Linked DNA regions of Phytohabitans houttuyneae. The main gene of each other region encodes a partner of the protein of the gene in region 2 in a complex. Links are inferred from orthologs where the notes say so. Each region holds a gene or a part of one and is shown on either strand. Other genes may lie near its edges. The genes, in order: uvrB and pcrA.

What was found.
Region 1: the proteins of pcrA (region 2) and uvrB are in contact, whole or in part, in a crystal structure (PDB 7EGT), measured with the Thermus thermophilus proteins. The link is inferred for Phytohabitans houttuyneae from one-to-one orthologs. Residues at the interface, in WP_096412145.1 of Thermus thermophilus: His654, Arg656, Phe657, Gln666, Asp668, Glu669, Lys680, Arg681, Leu682, Ser683, Lys685, Tyr686, Ala687; in WP_096411307.1 of Thermus thermophilus: Glu23, Leu25, Arg26, Asp27, Gly28, Glu29, Arg30, Phe31, Arg55, Glu326, Asp327, Phe328, Glu379, Ser382, Gln383, His398, Gly400, Arg401.

What each region holds. Positions count from the first base shown.
Region 1 is NZ_BLPF01000001.1:984,255-992,899, forward strand. The notes cover bases 4,578-7,471. They hold uvrB (excinuclease ABC subunit UvrB), read right to left. Parts: upstream 7,143-7,471; coding sequence 5,013-7,142; downstream 4,578-5,012. Other genes in these bases: Phou_RS04625 (helix-turn-helix domain-containing protein), read right to left, coding at 4,578-5,009. In the rest of the region: Phou_RS04595 (TerC family protein), read right to left, coding at 1-648; Phou_RS04600 (antibiotic biosynthesis monooxygenase family protein), read left to right, coding at 947-1,240; Phou_RS04605 (SRPBCC family protein), read right to left, coding at 1,912-2,358; Phou_RS04610 (TetR/AcrR family transcriptional regulator), read left to right, coding at 2,373-2,960; Phou_RS04615 (GNAT family N-acetyltransferase), read right to left, coding at 2,923-3,774; Phou_RS04620 (VOC family protein), read right to left, coding at 3,835-4,206; more of Phou_RS04625, read right to left, coding at 4,212-4,577; Phou_RS04635 (hypothetical protein), read left to right, coding at 7,514-8,645. UniProt on the Escherichia coli protein: The UvrABC repair system catalyzes the recognition and processing of DNA lesions. A damage recognition complex composed of 2 UvrA and 2 UvrB subunits scans DNA for abnormalities.
Region 2 is NZ_BLPF01000001.1:3,302,893-3,312,507, forward strand. What follows is about bases 2,906-5,957. They hold pcrA (DNA helicase PcrA), read right to left. Parts: upstream 5,636-5,957; coding sequence 3,176-5,635; downstream 2,906-3,175. Other genes in these bases: Phou_RS14635 (M23 family metallopeptidase), read left to right, coding at 2,906-3,058; Phou_RS14645 (bifunctional metallophosphatase/5'-nucleotidase), read left to right, coding at 5,824-5,957. Outside these bases: Phou_RS50610 (hypothetical protein), read right to left, coding at 1-216; icmB (coenzyme B12-dependent isobutyryl CoA mutase small subunit), read right to left, coding at 482-886; Phou_RS14630 (M23 family metallopeptidase), read left to right, coding at 1,291-2,001; more of Phou_RS14635, read left to right, coding at 2,240-2,905; more of Phou_RS14645, read left to right, coding at 5,958-7,692; Phou_RS14650 (chorismate mutase), read left to right, coding at 7,933-8,247; Phou_RS14660 (ABC transporter ATP-binding protein), read right to left, coding at 9,318-9,615. UniProt on the Escherichia coli protein: A helicase with DNA-dependent ATPase activity. Unwinds DNA duplexes with 3'-5' polarity. Translocates on single-stranded DNA with 3'-5' polarity. Initiates unwinding more efficiently from a nicked substrate than double-stranded DNA.

The DNA.
Region 1 (8,645 bases), 2.3 Mb from region 2 along the record:
CGGGATCGAGTCGAGCGCGAAGATGAGGTCGGTCGTGCCGATCGCGATCATCACGAGCAGCAGCGGCGTGAACATGCGCCGTCCGGCGCTGTTTGTCGTCGTGAAGCGGCCGGTGCCGTAGTCGTTGGAGACCCGCAGAGCCCTCCGCGCGTAGCGGATGACGACGTTTTCCTTGTAGTCCTCGGCGTCCATCTCGCCCTCGCGTGCGAGGTTGATGGCCGTGTAGATCAGGAACGCCCCGAAGATGTAGAACACCCAGGCGAACTGCGAGATCAGCGCCGCGCCCGCCGCGATGAAGCCACCCCGCATCACCAGCGCCAGGATGATGCCGATGAGCAGCACTTCCTGCTGGAACTTACGGGGCACCGCGAAGCGGCTCATGATGATCACGAAGACGAACAGGTTGTCGACCGAAAGGCTGTACTCCGTGAGCCAGCCAGCGTAGAACTCGCCCGCGATCGTGCCGCCGGTGGTCACCCAGACCCCGACGCCGAAGAGCAGCGCGAGGGCGACGTAGAAGCTCACCCAGATGCTGGACTCTTTGATGCTGGGCTCGTGTGGGCGGCGACCGATGATGAGCAGGTCGACAGCGAGCACCGCGCCGAGAACGACGAGGGTGACGACCCACACCCCGGTGGACACGTCCAAAAGAAACCTCCGGCAGACATACGACATCGCCCCGTCATGGACGAAGCGATGTGAACTCTGTCGGAGGTCTCTTCCGCCGCCCGCGGGAGAACCCCGGTGGACTGGCGACCGACAATGCCGGGTCCTCGGCCGGCTTGCACCGGTGACGACCGTGTTGACGACAAAGTCGCGGGGGAATACTCCCCTCCTACAGCCCCCATCATCCACCATCGGCGCGGGTTTTGGCACACCCACGCCCTGCGACTCCTAGCACAGCCACTCAAGCTTCCTAGGAGGCTAGGTCCGGTAGGCTGCCCGCATGGTGCTCGAAGTCGCGTTGATCGACGTCAACCCAGGTCAGGAGGACGACTTCGCGGCTGCGTACGCGAAGGGTCACCCGGTCCTCGCCAGCACGCCCGGCTGCCGTTCCGTCCGCATGACCCGCGGCGTCGAGTCGCCCTCACGCTTCGTGCTCCTCGTGGAGTGGGACTCGATCGAAGCGCACACGCAAAACTTCCGGGAGAGCGAGCGCTTCACGACGTGGCGCTCGCACATCGGGCCGTATTTCGCGTCGCCGCCGGTGGTGGAGCACTTCTTCGACGTGCCCGCCTGACCCAGGCATCTCTCTCCCCTCGGCGGGTTTCGTGACAGCGGCGCGGTCGCTCGGCTTGGCGCTCATCAGGGCCGCGTCAAGGCGGAGGGGTCGGTTCGGCGCGCGCTGCGTGGCCTCCCGCGGCAGCAGCGTGCGGTGCTCTAAGCGCGCTCCCCGATACCGCCGCGACGGACGCGCCGGGGGCCACTTGGCTTGGGTCGTGGCGCCGAGAGGGCACACCTCCGGCCTGTCGGTGCTGATGCTGCGCGAGACCGAGGGGATACCGGCAGCCTGACTCACCCCTCGCGCCCAGGCTCGCGGGCTGACCATGACCGTGGCGGCCGCGGCGGGTGACGGCGACACTGGTGGTGGCCGGCGGCTTCCGATCGCGCAGCGCAGCTCGCGTCGCCGGCATCGGGCGACCCCGGCGACGCGGGACCCGGTCCGCCAAGTGGTCTCCCGGACCGCCGCGACGGTGGCCCGGGAGGACAGGACCCATCACGGTGCACGCCAGTTCGCGGGGCGCGGAACCAACCGAGCTGACCAGATCTGGATCAAGGTGAACCAGCCGGTCGTGCTCGGGTCGGGCGCGCATGTGGCGACCTGGAACCTCGGACCGCACAAACGCAGACCGAACCAACCAGGTCCCCCACGCCGGCGGCAGGCGGTGTCCGTGAGCGGCTCGCGCGCCGCTACAACGTCCGCTGGTGCTTCGCGGCCGCCTCGGCCAACCCCTTGGCGCACCCCTGGATGAAGTAGGCCAGGAAGCGCCGGTAAAAGCCGCCCATCCACGGCCGCCTCGCCGTGAACGTCGAGTGCCACCGGATCAGCGTCCCGTCGCCGTCCGGGGTGAGGTCGACGTCGGCGCGGTAGCCGTCGAGTGCCATGCCCGACAGCAGCCGGTAGCTGAAGCGGCGGCCCGGCACCGCCTCGACGATCTCCTCGCGGTTGGTGAACGGCCAGGTCCGGAAGATCCGCACCGCGCCGACCCCCTCGCCGCCCGTCGCGTCGGGCCGCTCCAGCGTGAACGAGCCCAACCCCGACCACGTCGGCCAGGTCGCGCCGTCCTGAAGCAGCCGGTACACCACATCGGCGCCCGCCGTCGAGCGCGCCGTCACATCGATGTCCTGCACACGCATGTACCATATGGTACATGCCCGATCCCCGGCAGCGCCTCCTCGACGCCGCCATCGACCACCTCGCCGCGCACGGCCTCAGCGACCTGAGCCTGCGGCAGCTCGCGGCGGCGCTCGGCACCAGCCACCGCATGCTCATCTACCACTTCGGCAGCAAGGAAGGGCTGCTGGTCGAGGTGATCCGGGCGGTCGAGCGGCGCCAGCGCGAGGCCTTCGGCGACCTCGGCCTGGACGAGGCGGTCACGCCCGGCGACGCGATCCGGCGCATGTGGCGCCGCTTCGCCGACCCCGCGCTCGCGCCGCACGAGCGGCTGTTCTTCGAGGTGTACGGGCAGGCGCTGCAGGGCCGCACCCACGCGCTGCCGCTGCTGGACGGCATCGTCGAGTCGTGGCTCGCGCCGGCGGTCGAGTTCGCCCGCGCCCGCGGGGTGCCGGAGGAGGTGGCCCGTGCCGACGCGCGGCTGGGCGTGGCGGTCATGCGCGGGCTGCTGCTCGACCTGCTCGCCACCGGCGACCGGGCCGGCGTGGACGCGGCGGCCGAGCGCTTCGCGGCGGCCTACGAGGCGCTCACCGCCGAAACTTCGCCCGCCGACCCAGCGTCGTGAAGCCGAGCCGCCGGTAGAGGTGCGCGGCCGGGTTGTCCACGTGGACGTCGAGCAGCGCGTGCCCCGCGCCCTCGGCCCGCATGCGGCGCAGCGCCTCGGTCACCAGCGCGCCGCCGACGCCCCGGCCGCGCCACGACGGCACCACGCCGACCTGGACGATCCAGCCCTCGCTGCTGGTGACGAAGCCGGCATCGCCGCCCGGCCCGGCCGCCAGCAGTGACCACTGTGGACGAAACTCGTCGTCGCCGGCGGTCCAGGCCACCCACCGCTCGGCCGGCCAGCCGGGATAGCCGGGGCGCTCACGGAAGGCCGCCTCGTACGCGGTGAAGAAGCGGACGGCCAGGTCGGGCGTCCACTCGTGCAGGACGAGGTCCGCCGGGAGCGGCGCGGCCGGCGGGTCGGCGGCGAGGTCGACGCGCATCACGTCTTCGGCGAAGACCTGGCGCAGCCCCCGGCTGGCGAAGAGCCGCTCGCCCTCCGCCGTGAGCGCCTCGGTCTCCACCGTCAGGTCCGGACCCGCCGTGCCGATGCCCCAGTCGAGCAGGGCGGCGCCGGCGCCGCGCCCGCGGTGCTCCGGGTCGACGAGGCCGATGAACGCCGCGCCCGGCGACAGCGGGCGGACGGCGGCCGCCGCGACCAGCACCCCCGTAGCCGTGCGGCCGCCGGTCGTGGTCACGCCGTCGGCCGCGAACCGGCTGGTGGTGACCTCCGGCATCCCGCCGTCCGCCGCGTGGCACCGCTCCGCCAGCGCGGCCACCGCGTCCCGGTCACCGGCACGGTCGAGCGGGCCCCAGGTCAACTCTCCGTCGCGCACGCCATGACCCTACGGCGCATCGAGGCTCATGCGCGCCGGATTTTCCGCCGGCCGGTGCGCTCAGGGGCGGTAGGTACCGAACGACCAGCAGTTGCCCTCCAGGTCGCGGGCACCGTACTCGCGGGAGCCGTACGGCTGGTCGGTCAGCGGCATGATCACCTCGGCGCCGGCCGCGACCGCTCGGGCGTGGTGGGCATCGACGTCGTCCACCGCGAGGTACACGCGCCAGTCGTCCGCGTCCGGCACCGCCGGAACCGGCCCCTGCCGCTGGCTGACCATGACCATGCCCGTGCCGTGGGTCAGCTCGGCGTGTGCCACTGTGCCGTCGGGCCCTTCGCTGACCGAGGTCCGTTCGAACCCGAACGCGTCGACAAGCCAGTCGATCGCGGACTTGGCGTCGGTGTACCGGAAGACCGGGTAGATGCTTCGCATGCGGCTCAGTCTGCGCCGGCAAGCTCCAGCGCGATTGGACGAATGTGACCCGGCGTCGCCCCGGTGAACTCGCGGAAGTCGCGGATCAGGTGCGCCTGGTCGTAGTAGCCACAAGCGGCGGCGACCTCGGCCCACCCGCCCGCCGGGTGCGAGCGCGCGTGCTGGAAACGCACCACCCGGGCGGCGGTCTTCGGCGTCAGGCCGATCTCCCGGCGGAACGTCGCGGCGAGGTGCCGGCGGCTCCAGCCCAGCTCGGCCGCCAGCTCGCCGATCGCGACCCCGCCCCGCGCGCGCAGCAGGCGCCGCCACGCCCATGCCACCCGCGACTCCGGCGGTGGCGCGCCGGCCAGCCGCGCGCCGAGCACCTCGTCCAGCACCGCGAAGCGGCTCGGCCAGTCGGGCTGGGCGGCGAGGCGGTCGGGCAGGTCCGCCCAGCCGCCGGGCAGCGCGTCGAGCGGGACCGCGCGGTTGGTCAGCTCGCCCGCCGGCAGGCCGAAGAGGCGGCCGGCGTCGAGCGGGTCGAGCATCAGCTGCACGCCGCGGCCGGTGCCGGTGAGGGTGGTCTCGGCGTACGTGTCGAAGAGGCCGCTGGCGAACGACGCCACCCCGGCCGCCCCGCCGTCCGTCGCGCGCGGGTGCGCCACGTCGAGCGGGTCGCCCCACCCGACGACGAGCACCACCCGCGAACCGGGCAGCTCCCGCCGGCGCAGCACGCCGCCGGCGCGCTCCACGTAGCCGGTGTACTCACCCACGTACGGCCGGAGCCGGGGGTGCGGACGGCCACGCGTGAACGCCAGCGCCACGGCCTACTTCACCCCGGCCGCGTCCATCCCGCGCAGCTCCTTCTTCAGCTCGTGCACCTCGTCGCGGATCCGGGCCGCCAGCTCGAACTGCAGCTCGCGCGCGGCGGCCAGCATCTGGTCGTTGAGGTCCTGGATGAGCTGGGCCAGGTCGGCGCGGGCCATGCCCTCGCGGGACGGGGTGGCCGCCTTGCCCCGCGAACGCGTCTGCGGCACCGGCGCCTTGCCCCGCGACATCTGCCGCCCCGAGCCGCCGATCACGTGACCGCCCGGGCCGTGGCCGCCGAGCGCGCCCTCGGTGTCGTCGGCCTCGCGGTAGATGTCGTCGAGGATGTCGTGGATCTTCTTGCGGAGTGGCTCCGGGGAGATCCCGTTCGCCTCGTTGTACGCCACCTGCTTGGCGCGCCGCCGGTTGGTCTCGTCGATCGCGGTGGCCATCGACGGCGTGATCTTGTCCGCGTACATGTGGACCTCGCCGGACACGTTTCGCGCGGCACGGCCGATCGTCTGGATCAGCGACGTGCCGCTGCGCAGGAAGCCCTCCTTGTCGGCGTCGAGGATCGCGACCAGCGACACCTCGGGCAGGTCGAGGCCCTCCCGCAGCAGGTTGATGCCGACCAGCACGTCGTAGTCGCCCTTGCGCAGCTCGCGCAGCAGCTCCACCCGACGCAGCGTGTCCACTTCGGAGTGCAGGTAGCGCACCCGGATGCCGTGCTCCAGCAGGTAGTCCGTGAGATCCTCGGCCATCTTCTTGGTGAGCGTGGTGACCAGCACCCGCTCGTCGCGCTCGGTGCGCAGCTGGATCTCGTGCATGAGGTCGTCGATCTGGCCCTTGGTCGGCTTGATCAGCACCTGGGGGTCGACGAGGCCGGTCGGGCGGATCACCTGCTCGACGAACTCGCCGCCGGAGTGCTGCAGCTCCCACGGGCCCGGCGTGGCGGACAGGAACACCATCTGCCCCACGCGCTCCAGGAACTCGTCGAACCGCAGCGGCCTGTTGTCGGCGGCGCTCGGCAGCCGGAAGCCGTGCTCGATCAGCAGCCGCTTGCGCGAGGCGTCGCCCTCGTACATCGCGCCGATCTGCGGGATCGTCTGGTGCGACTCGTCGATGACGGTCATGAAGTCGTCGGGGAAGTAGTCGAGGAGGCAGTGCGGCGGGTCGCCGTGGGTGCGGCCGTCGATGTGCATCGAGTAGTTTTCGATGCCGTTGCAGAAGCCGACCTGGCGCATCATCTCCACGTCGTACGTCGTGCGCATGCGCAGCCGCTGTGCCTCCAGCAGCTTGCCCTGCCCCTCCAGCTCGGCGAGGCGCTCGGCCAGCTCGGCCTCGATGCCACGCAGCGCCCGCTCCATCCGCTCCGGCCCGGCCGTGTAGTGGGTGGCCGGGAAGATGAGCAGCTGGTCGACCTCCTTGACCACGTCGCCGGTGAGCGGGTGCAGGTAGTAGAGCTTTTCCACCTCGTCGCCGAAGAGCTCGACGCGGACGGCCAGCTCCTCGTACGCCGGGATGATCTCGAGCGTGTCGCCGCGTACCCGGAACGTGCCGCGGGAGAACGACATGTCGTTGCGCGTGTACTGGATTTCGACGAGGCGGCGCAGCAGCTTGTCGCGGTCGACCTCCTCGCCGACGCGCACGCGCACCGACCGGTCGAGGTACTCCGACGGGGTGCCCAGGCCGTAGATCGCCGAGACGGTGGCCACCACGATCACGTCGCGCCGGGTGAGCAGCGACATCGTGGCCGAGTGGCGCAGCCGCTCGACCTCTTCGTTGACCGAGGAGTCCTTCTCGATGTACGTGTCCGTCTGCGGGATGTACGCCTCGGGCTGGTAGTAGTCGTAGTACGAGACGAAATACTCCACCGCGTTGTTGGGCATCAGCTCCCGGAACTCCTTGGCGAGCTGCGCACACAGCGTCTTGTTGTGGGCGAGCACCAGCGTGGGACGCTGCATGCGCTCCACCAGCCAGGCGGTGGTCGCGCTCTTGCCCGTGCCGGTGGCGCCCATGAGCACCGTGTGGCGGTCGCCGCGGCGCACTCGACGCTCAAGGTCGTCGATGGCCGTCGGCTGGTCGCCGGAAGGTTTGAAGTCGCTCACGACCGCGAAGCGGCCGTCGAGTCGCGGGATGTCGAGACCCATGCGCTAAACCGTACGCCGCCGGTGTGACAACATCCTCCGCACGGCGTTCCCCATGCGATCAACTTCGATATTGGCGTTGTGTGGGAAAGATCACCGCGCTACCGTTCTACGTGTAGGCCGCTCGCGGCGGCCGACCGGGATCACGATCGGGCCTCCACACCGGCCGATCAGCCCGGCGCAGGGTCGCAGCCCCGGCACCACGCCGGTGAGCGCACCCGACGCGGTCGCGCAGGACGCGCTGACCGGCCGCCGCGAGCGCCCCATCTTTTCCAGGGCCTGCCCGCCACCCATCCGACCCGCAGCGCGTTCAACCTCGCGTGAAGGCAAGCTTCGAACGGCGACGGATCATCGCGCTCGCTGCCCTGGTCTGCGTGGCCGCCGGATCGGCCGCCGGGCTCACCACCGGACTCGTCTCCTGCACCCCGGCCGACAAGCTGGTGGAGGCCCGCCCGCTGTCCGCGTCCGAGGCGGAGCGGCTGGCCGGCATGCGCGCCCGCAACTTCAAGGACGGGCGGGTCGGCGTGCGGGCCACGCTGGGCAAGCCGGGCGCGGAGATCAAGCTCGCCGGGTGGATCGACTGGCGGCGGCCGCTGGCGTACCTCGCGGCCACGGCGCCCGCGCCGGGTCCGGACGACGGGCTGCTCCAGGCGGTACCCGGAATAATCGCGACAAGGCCGGGTCGCGCGGACGGCGGCCTTCCGCCGCAGGCGCCGCCCGGAAAGGATTGGCGGGTACGCCCGTCGACCGCGACGAGCGCCCACCCCGCGCCGATCGACTCCTTCGTGGCGCTGCTCTTCGCGATCGCGAGCGACAAGCCCGACCAGGCCGAACTGCTCGCCCGGAGCGACTCGCGCTGGCTGGGCACCGACCGCATCGCCGACAGGACGGTGGACGTGCTGCTCGGCCCGGCGGTGCCGCCGCAGCCCAAGCCGACCGCGACGCCCACCCGGAGCCTGCGCCCCAGCCCGTCGCCGAAGCGCAGCGCGGTCGGGCCGGCCTCCCCCACCCCCGGGCCGAACTCGCTGGCCGCGATGGGCGGGGCGGTGCGGTACTGGCTGGACGGCGACGGGCGCCTGCACCGCTTCGAGGCGCTGCTGACCAAGGACCTGCCCGTCAAGGTCGACCTCACCCGCGAGGAGCGGCCGGAGCTCGTGGCGATCGACGCGCTGGGCGGCCGCTCCACCAAGCCGCGCCAGGTGACCCCCGACGAGGCGGCCGCGCTCGCCCTGATGCGGCAGCGCAACCGCGCCGCGGGCGGCGGCCGGATCACGCTCACGGTGCCGATGCTGCCCGCCGGCATGCTGCTCGCGACCGGGTGGCTGGACTGGCGCGAGACGGTGGCGTACATCGGCGCGTACGACATGGACAAGAAGGACGAACGCGTCCTCATGCGCGCCAACCGCACCGGCGTGACCGTGCGGAACGACGGCTTCACCGCCGGAAAGCTCCCGCCGCTGCCACCACCGTCCGGTGGCTGGCAGGCGATCCCGTGGTCGGCGCGCG
Region 2 (9,615 bases):
CGGCGGCGGCTGCTGCGGCTGCGGATAGGGCGGCGGCTGCTGCGGATAGCCCTGCGGGTACGGCGGCGGCTGCTGCGGGTAGGGGCGCTGCTGCGGCGGCCCGTACTGCTGCGGGTACTGCGGCTGCTGCTGGGGATATGTGCCGGGCGGTGGCGGGTATCCGCCCGGCTGCGGCGGCTGCCAGCCGCCGGGAGGCTGCTGCGGGGGGACGGTCACGAACGCTCACGTTACGCGTGGCGCGCACCCCGCAGATACAGCGGGAATCTTTTTGCGACGGCCGCGTAACCCCTGTGAAGGGCGTCGTTGATTCAAGTGTCTGAGCGATACAGCGACGACGAAGACGGCCGATGCCCTGTCGGTCGAGGGGTGGCGGCGGGGCATCGTGCATAGAGAGGCCGGACGTGTGAGGGGTGCGTCCGGCCTCTCCCTTTTTGCATTGCCTGTCCACTGTGGATTCGCCGCAGTTTGACGGTGCGTGATGCTATGCCACCGGTTGCGTGACGTTCTCCCGGACCCATTCGACGATGGCCGTTGTCGTGGCACCCGGAGTAAATATCTTCGCTACGCCGAGTCGCTCCAGTTCTGGAATGTCGGCGTCCGGAATGATGCCGCCACCGAAGACGACGATGTCGCTCGCATCCCGCTCGGCCAGCAGCTCCAGGACCCGGCGGAAGAGCGTCATGTGCGCCCCGGAGAGCACCGACAGGCCGACCGCGTCGGCATCCTCCTGGATCGCCGTCTCCACGATCTGCTCCGGCGTCTGGTGCAGCCCGGTGTACACGACCTCCATGCCCGCGTCGCGCAGCGCCCGCGCCACCACTTTGGCGCCGCGGTCGTGACCGTCCAGGCCCGGCTTGGCGACGACGACCCGTATCCGAGAACTCATCAGCACTGCACCTTCCCGACCGCACTGCTACCTGAACGAACGGTAACCCGGCGAACGCGCAGCGGAACAGCGACCCCTCCGGACCTGCGCCGGGACCGTCCTTTAAGGAGGGCAAGCATTTAAAGCTGTTGAACGGATCACATAACTATCAGTATTATTCGATGTGACGCAACGCTACTAACGAGTGGGCACACAAATAGTAACGAATTCCGGCATTCCACAACGGACAGTACGAGGTTCTGTAGGGAATTTGCCTGTTCCGCTTGTGACACGCCTATCGACTTAGTTACGGTGTCCCACGGTTGTCATCCCGGCCCCCACGGGAGGACAGCGCGGCAGCCGAGCGTCCACCCCCCTCACCTGACGCTCGTCACCGCCAGCCTGACGGATACCGGAGGATGTGCGTGCGCCAGCGCTTGTCGTCTGAGCCCGACCGCTATCGCGGCCGACGGCGCGTCCCCACCCCACCGCGCAGCCGCTACGCGGCGGTCGTCACCACCGCGTTCGTCGGCGCCGGGATTGTGGCGCTCGGTGCGGGCGCCATGCCGGACGCGAAGACGGTCGACCCGTCGGCAATCGCCGACCTCGACCAGGCCTCGACCCAGCAGGATCTCGCCGAGCGCGCGGAGGACGCCGACAGAGCGTCCCGCGACGGGCGGTCCGACACGACCCAGGTGGCGTCCGACGACACCTGGCGGCTCCCGCTCCACGGCTACGAGTTCACGTCGGCCTACGGGATGCGTTGGGGCCAGCTGCACGCCGGCGTCGACCTCGCCGCGCCGGAGGGCACGCCCTACGTGGCGGTCCACTCGGGCACGGTCAAGATGGCCGGTTACTACGGCGGCTACGGCTACGCGGTGATCGTCGACCACGGCGACGGCATCGAGACCATCTACGGCCACTCTTCGCAGGTCGCGGTCAAGACCGGCCAGCAGGTGAAGGCCGGCGACACCCTCGGCTACGTGGGCAGCACCGGCCACGCTTACGGCAACCACCTGCACCTTGAGGTGCATGTCAACGGCACGCCGCGCGACCCGGTCCCCTACCTGCGCGACCACGGGGCGGACATAAAGCTTGAAGTCGAGGCAATTTCCACCGATGTAGCCGCCTCCTGACGCTGCGTACTGTCCTTTAAACCGCCCACACCTCCCGGCGTGGGCGGTTTTTTCACGCCCCTGACCAGGCAAAGTTTCCCTCGTCACAGTGGCAGATGTGACGCACACCACAACGATGTCCGCTGGATCTACCGGGTGGTAGCCCCGCAAATCCGGGCAAAGCAGCTCGCGCTCGCTCGAACCTCCGTCGATGGCATCTCCCACCCCTTCCCGTGGTGAACGGCAGGCAAACCAACATTTGCCGGTCCGACAAACCACGGAGGTCCCCCGTGCAGAGCACTCCCCCTATGTACCGACCCACGCTCGCCCCCGCGATCGTGAGGTCATCCGGCACCGGGTACGCACCCGGCTCGCCGGACGCGCCCGCTTCGTCCTGCCCGCCGCGGTCCTGCTTCTCGGCCTGCCCGTGGCCGCCGTCTCCGCGGCGGTGAGCGGCGGCGACCCGGGACCGGCCAGCACGCTGGCCGTCACCGCCGGCCAGGAGGCGCGGGCGGACGCGGCAGACCGCGCGGACCGCGCTGAGCGCCCGTCGACCCCGTCGCCGTCGGCCACCACCTCGGCCCCGGCCGCCGGTGCCAAGGCGGCCGCGCCCGAGACCGCGAAGAAGGAGGAGGCCGCGCCCGCACCGAAGGCCACGACCGCCAAGCCCAAGGCCACCCCCGCCTGGGTCACCCCGATGCCGGGCGGCGAGATCACATCATGCTTCGGGCAGCGCTGGGGCGTACTGCACGCCGGGCTCGACCTGGCCGCCGACGAGGGCACGCCCATCCACGCGGCGGCCGCGGGGACGGTTCTGGCCGCCGGCTGGGTCTACGCCGGCTACGGCATCTCGGTGATGATCGACCACGGCAGCGGCATACAGACCCACTACGCTCACCAGTCGCGCACCATCGTGCAGCCCGGCCAGAAGGTCAAGGCCGGCCAGGTCATCGGCTACGAGGGCTCGACGGGCGACTCGACGGGCCCGCACCTGCACTTCGAGGTGCACCAGGGTCTGTGGAACCAGATCAACCCGGCCCCGTTCATGCGGTCCCGCGGGGTGAACCTCGGCTGCTGAGGCCGGCTTGCCGTCCGGACCGGGGCGAGTGGGTCGCTCCGGTCCGGTCCTTCAAATCTTGGTGAGATCTGTCGGAACGGGTTGGATCTTTGGGAAGGCCGCCGCGACCGGCGGTCTTCAGATCTTTTCGATCGGCGCGTGGCGGAGCACGATCCACATCACCTGGTCGCCGAAGTCGACCTTTGCCTGTGCCCGGGCGCCGTATCCCTCCACTTCGACCACGCGGCCCATCCCGTAGCGCTGGTGGTTGATGCGGTCGCCGGCGCTCACGCTCGGGACCTGGGGCAGGTCGCTGGCCGTGGCGAGCTTGGCGCTGTCGACGCCCAGGCGCTCGGCCAGGCGGGCGGCCTTGGCCGTGCCGCCGGTGAAGGTGCCGCGGGTCTGGCCGCCCGGTGCGGAGGAGCGCCCGCCGATGCCGCCGCCGGTGCCTGACCACGACGTGTACGCCGAGTCGGTGCGCTCCCACCGCACCAGGTCGTTCGGGAGCTCGGCGAGGAAGCGGGAGGCCGGGTTGTACTGCGGCTGGCCCCACGCGCCGCGGGTCATCGCGCGGGAGATGTAAAGGCGCTGGCGGGCGCGGGTGATGCCCACGTAGGCCAGGCGCCGCTCCTCCTCCAGCTCGCGCGTGTCGCCCAGCGAGCGCAGGTGTGGGAACACACCGTCTTCGAGGCCGGTCAGGAACACCACGGGGAACTCGAGGCCCTTGGCGGTGTGCAGCGTCATCAGCGTGACCACACCCTGGTGCTCCGGGTCGTCGGAGGGCACCTGGTCGGCGTCGGCCACGAGCGCCACCTGCTCCAGGAAGCCGGCCAGCGTGGCGCCTGCCGCGCTGGCCTCGGTGCCTTCCTCAGCGGCCTCGGCTTGGGCCTCGGCCCGCTCCGTGTACTCCCGGGCGACGCTCACGAGCTCCTGCAGGTTTTCCACCCGGCCGGCGTCCTGCGGGTCGAGGCTCTCCTCGATCTCGGCCAGGTAGCCCGAGCGCTGCAGGACCGCCTCCAGCACCTCCTCCGGCGGGGCGGTCTCGGCCAGCTCGCGCACGCTGTCGAGCAGCGCGACGAAGTCGGCGATGCCGTTGGCCGCGCGGGTGGAGATGCCCGGTGCCTCGGAGGCGCGGCGCAGGGCGGCGCCGAACGAGATGCGGTCGCGGCTGGAGAGCGCCTCGACGCAGGCCTCGGCGCGGTCGCCGATGCCCCGCCGCGGGGTGTTGAGGATACGGCGGATGCTCACCGTGTCGTCGTCGTTGACGATGGCCCGCAGGTACGCCAAGGCGTCGCGGACCTCCTTGCGCTCGTAGAAGCGGACGCCGCCGACGACCTTGTACGGCAGGCCGACGCGGATGAAGACCTCTTCGAAGACACGGGACTGCGCGTTGGTGCGGTAGAACACCGCCACGTCGCCGGGACGAGCCTGGCCGGCGTCGCAGAGGCGGTCGATCTCGCGGGCCACCCAGTCGGCCTCGGCGTGCTCGGTGTCCGCGACGTATCCGACGATCTGCTCGCCCTGGCCCTCCTCGCTCCACAGGCGCTTGGGCTTGCGCGAGCTGTTTCGGTCGATAACCGCGTTGGCCGCGTTGAGGATGGTCTGGGTGGAGCGGTAATTCTGCTCCAGCAGGATCGTGCGCGCGTCGGTGAAGTCGCGCTCGAACTCCAGGATGTTGCGGATCGTGGCGCCGCGGAACGCGTAGATCGACTGGTCGGCGTCGCCCACGACGCACAGCTCGGCCGGCTCAAGGCCGGGCGTGCCGGAGACCAGCTCCTTGATCAACACGTACTGCGCGTGGTTTGTGTCCTGGTACTCGTCGACCAGCACGTGCCGGAACCGCCGCCGGTAGGTCTCCGCCACGTGCGGGTGCGACTGGAGCAAGTGGACGGTGGTCATGATGAGGTCGTCGAAGTCCAGCGCGTGCGCCTCTTTCAGACGCCGCTGGTACAGCGTGTATGCCTCGGAGATGGCCCGCTCGGCCGGTCCCTTGGCCCGCTCGGCGAAGCCCTCGGGGTCGATCAGCTCGTTTTTCAGGTTGGAGATCTGGTGCGCGAGGCCGCGCGCCGGGTAGCGCTTGGGGTCGAGGTCGAGCTCCCGCGCCACCATCTGCATCAGGCGCCGCGAGTCGTCGGCGTCGTAGATCGAGAACGTCGACTTGAGCCCCGCGTGCTCGTGCTCGGCGCGCAGGATGCGCACGCAGGCGGAGTGGAAAGTCGACACCCACATCAGGCGGGCCCGGCCACCGACCAGCGCGGCCACCCGCTCCTTCATCTCACCGGCGGCCTTGTTGGTGAAGGTGATCGCGATGATCTGGCCGGGATGCACGTCGCGCGCGGCCAGCAGGTAGGCGATCCGGTTGGTGAGCACCCGGGTCTTGCCCGAGCCGGCACCGGCCACGATCAGCAGCGGCGAGCCGGCGTGCTCCACCGCCTCGCGCTGCGGCCCGTTGAGCCCTTCCAGCAGCTTTTCGGGGTCGAGTCGGGGGCGCCTGGGCCGCTTGGGCTGCGCCTCCGGCTCGTGAGCGGCGGTGGCGTCGCCCTCGGCAGCGGCGCCCTGCTGCGGGCCTGGGGATGGGATGTCAAAGAGAGCATGCATCGCGCACCGAGTCTATGCCGGGGCACCGACGTTTCCCGGCGACGGTCACCCACTGGGCGATGCGGCGTTCAGCGCGCCGGATGGCTACTAAACCGTCACCCAGCGGGTCTGGTGCGATCATGCGACGACGAGAAACATGGCCTCTGTTGTTCTCGCACATGCGCATATGCACATTAGGGAGAGACACCATGACCCCATCGCGCTCGCGCGGGTGGGCGGTGCTGCGTAACCTCGCGGTGCCCGCCCTCGCGCTGGCCGTTGTCGCAACCGTGCCGTTCAGTTCTCCCGACTCAGCCGAGTCCGGCCAGGCGGCCGATGCCTGGACCCCGATGTCTCCGGTCTCCGTCACGTACGAGCAGGCCAGCTACGGCACGGGTGCCCGTACGGCAAAGGGAAACCTGCTGGGCTTCAACGACTTCCACGGCGCGGTCGACCCGCCCACCGGCAGTGGTGGCCTGGTCAACGGCACCCCCGCCGGCGGCGTGGAGTACCTCACGACCTGGATCAAGCGGCTGCGCACCGAGGCCAAGGCGGAGCGGCGTGAGTCGATCACCGTCGGCGCCGGCGACCTGGTGGGCGCGACCCCGCTGGTCAGCGCCGCGTTCCACGACGAGCCCTCGATCGAGCTGCTCAACAACGCCGGCCTCCAGATCAGCTCGGTGGGTAACCACGAGTTCGACGAGGGCACGACCGAGCTGCAGCGCCTCCAGCGCGGCGGCTGCCACCCGGTCGACGGCTGCCAGGACGGCGACGGGTTCAAGGGCGCGAAGTTCAACTACCTCGCCGCCAACGTGGTGCGGAAGAACAGCGGCCTCCCGCTCCTGCTCCCCGTGGACATCCGCCTCGTCGACGGCGTACCGGTGGGCTTCGTCGGCATGACGCTCAAGGGCACCCCCTCGATCGTCAACCCGGCGGGCATCACCTCCGTCGAGTTCCGCGACGAGATCGAGACGGCGAACAAGTGGGGCGGCCTGCTCCGCCTCGCCGGCGTGAAGTCGCTCGTGCTGCTGATCCACGAGGGCGGCGCGCAGTCGGCCCCGCCCACCCCGCAGCCGGTCGACGGGTGTGCCAACTTCGCCGGCCCGATCACGAACATCGTCGCCGGGCTGCGTCCCGAGTTCGGCATCGTGGTCTCCGGCCACACCCACCGCTTCTACTCGTGCCAGCTGCCCAACTCCTCCGGCGCGCCGACGGTCGTGACCAGCGCCGGCAGCAACGGCGTGCTGGTCACCGACATCGACTTCACGCTGGACAAGCGCAGCGGCCGGTTCGCCGAGATCGCCGCGCGCAACGTCATCGTGGAAAACGGCGTCCGCAACCCGGACGGCAGCTGGCAGACCGACGTCACCGGCGCGTTCGTGCGCAACCCGGCGCTGGTCGACGCGAGCGCCAAGACGATCGCCGACAAGTACCGCACGGCGGTCGCGCCCATAGCCAACCGCCTCGTGGGCAAGATCACGGCGGACATCACAAACGCCGCGAACGCCGCAGGCGAGAGCGCGCTCGGTGACGTGATCGCCGACGCCCAGCTCGCGTACACGACCTCGGCCGGCGCCCAGATCGCCCTCATGAACCCGGGCGGCATCCGCGCACCGTTGACGTACGCCAACTCGCCCGGTGGCGAGGCGCCCGGCGACGTCACGTACGGCGAGTGCTTCACCGTGCAGCCGTTCAACAACCTGGTGGTCACCCAGACGCTCACGGGTGCCCAGATCAAGGAGGTGCTGGAGCAGCAGTTCGTCGGGTTCGGCGGGCAGACGGTCCAGCGCATCCTGCAGCCGTCGGTCGGCTTCACGTACTCGTACAACTCGACCGCCGCCGCCGGCTCCAAGGTCAGCAACATCGCGCTCAACGGCACGCCGATCGACCCGGCCGCCACGTACCGCGTCACGACGAACGACTTCCTGGCCAACGGTGGCGACGGGTTCACCCGCCTCACCGCGGGTACGGACCGGACCACCGCGCCCGGGTTCGACATCGACGCGCTCGTCGCGTACCTGGGCGGGGGCACGCCGGTGGCGCCCGGCCCGCAGAACCGCATCACGAAGACCGCCTGAAAATCACAAGGAGGGACCTCGCAACGCCGGGGTCCCTCCTTGCCAGGGCCGGATGCCGCTGGCATACTTCAGCGCGTGATCCAGCAGGTACGGCGTTACTTTAGCTACGGCTCCGGGAGTCCGGCAGTCGTAGGTCGCGCCTGATCACTAGACCTACAAAATGCCCCGGGCTCCTGGAGCCCGGGGCATTTTGCGCTCTGGACTCCAGGTGGACCCGGACAAAGACCCAGGGAGTACCCGATGGCCACCGATGTGGCGGAACAGCCCGGCACCCCGGCGAGCAGCGACGACACGGGCACAAACGCCCCAGAAGCGTCGGAGAGCATCCTCGCGATGCGTGAGCGCATCGACGAGATCGACAGCGCGCTCATCGCCCTCTGGCAGGAGCGCGCCAGCCTCTCCCAGCGCGTCGGCGCCACCCGCCTCGCTTCCGGCGGCACGCGCCTCGTGCTGTCCCGCGAGCGCGAGATCGTCGACCGCTTCCGCAGCGCCCTCGGCGCCGACGGCACCCAGCTCGCCCTGCTCATCCTCCGCGCCGGCCGCGGCCCGCTGTAGCGCCGCGGGCCGTCGGCCAAGCCCGACTCCGCGGAAGACCCACGCCGGCTGGGGCCCGCTGTGGCGCCGCGTCGTTGGCCAAGCCTGACTCCGCGGAAGGCCCGCGCCGGCGGCGACCCTGTGACGCTGCCGGCGCTTGACCCCGCGAAGACCCACACCGGGGCCACAGCTCTTGTGGCGCTGGCCGCGCCTGCGCCCGCGGAGGCCCACCACCGACCCCACCCCGCCACACCGCTGCGCCGTTAACCATTGCCTGACCACGTGGAAGGCCCACACGGCCCGTGGCGCTGCCAGCGCCTGACCCCACGGAGGCTCACACCCGGCGCGCTGGCCGCGCCTGAGCACCCGCAGAGACCCACAGCCGACCACAGCCCGACCGTGGAAGCCCACGCCGGCTGCGGCCCTGTGACGCTGCGTGCGCTTGACGCCGCGGAAACCCCACCGGCCAGCCCTGTGGCGCGCTCGCCGCACCTAAGCCCGCAGAGGCTCACTGCCAGCCCCAGCCCGCCACAACGCTGCGCTGTCAACCAAGCCCGACCCCCGCGGAAGGTCCGCTCCGACCGCAGCCCTGTGGCGCTGGCCGCACCCGAATCCCGCGGAGGCCCACCGCCGGTCACCGCCCGCTATCGCGCGCGCCCGCTGGCCAAGCCTGACCCGCGGAAGCCCACACCGCCCGCGCCGTTGGCCCCTGAGCCCGTGGACACCCACGTGGGCCGCGACCCCATGGCGCTGCCAGCGCATGAACCCGCAGAGGCCCCCACCGGCCGCAGCCCCCGTGGCGCTGCGCAGAGCCCGAAACCGCGACCCAGCGCGGAGGGTGAGGCCGCGGGAGCAACGGTCCGGACCACGACGAACATCGCGGTAGCTCAAAATCGCTTTCGGAACTTGAGCCCACGCGCGCCGAAAGGCCCACGCGCGCCGAGCAGCCCACGCACGCCGAGCAGCCCACGCACGCCGAGCAGCCCACGCACGCCGAGCAGCCCACGCACGCCGAGCAGCCCACGCACGCCGAGCAGCCCACGCGCGCCGAGCAGCCCGCCCGGGAAGCGGGCGGGCTGCGGCGTCGGGTCCTAGAGGGTGCGGGTCGGCAGCTCGGTGAGGTCGCCGGCCTCGTGCGAAACCACGATCTCGCGCTTCTCGGCGAAGTGGCAGGCGCTCGGGTGGTCGGAGCCGCTGCGGACCTCGAGCAGCGGCACCTCGCGGGCGCAGACCTCCTGGGCCTTCCAGCAGCGCGTACGGAACCGGCAGCCGGACGGCGGGTTGGTCGGGCTCGGCACGTCGCCGGTCAGGCGGATGATCGCCTTGTTCTTCCGGCTGTTCGGGTCGGGCACCGGCACGGCGGAGAGCAGCGCCTGCGTGTACGGGTGG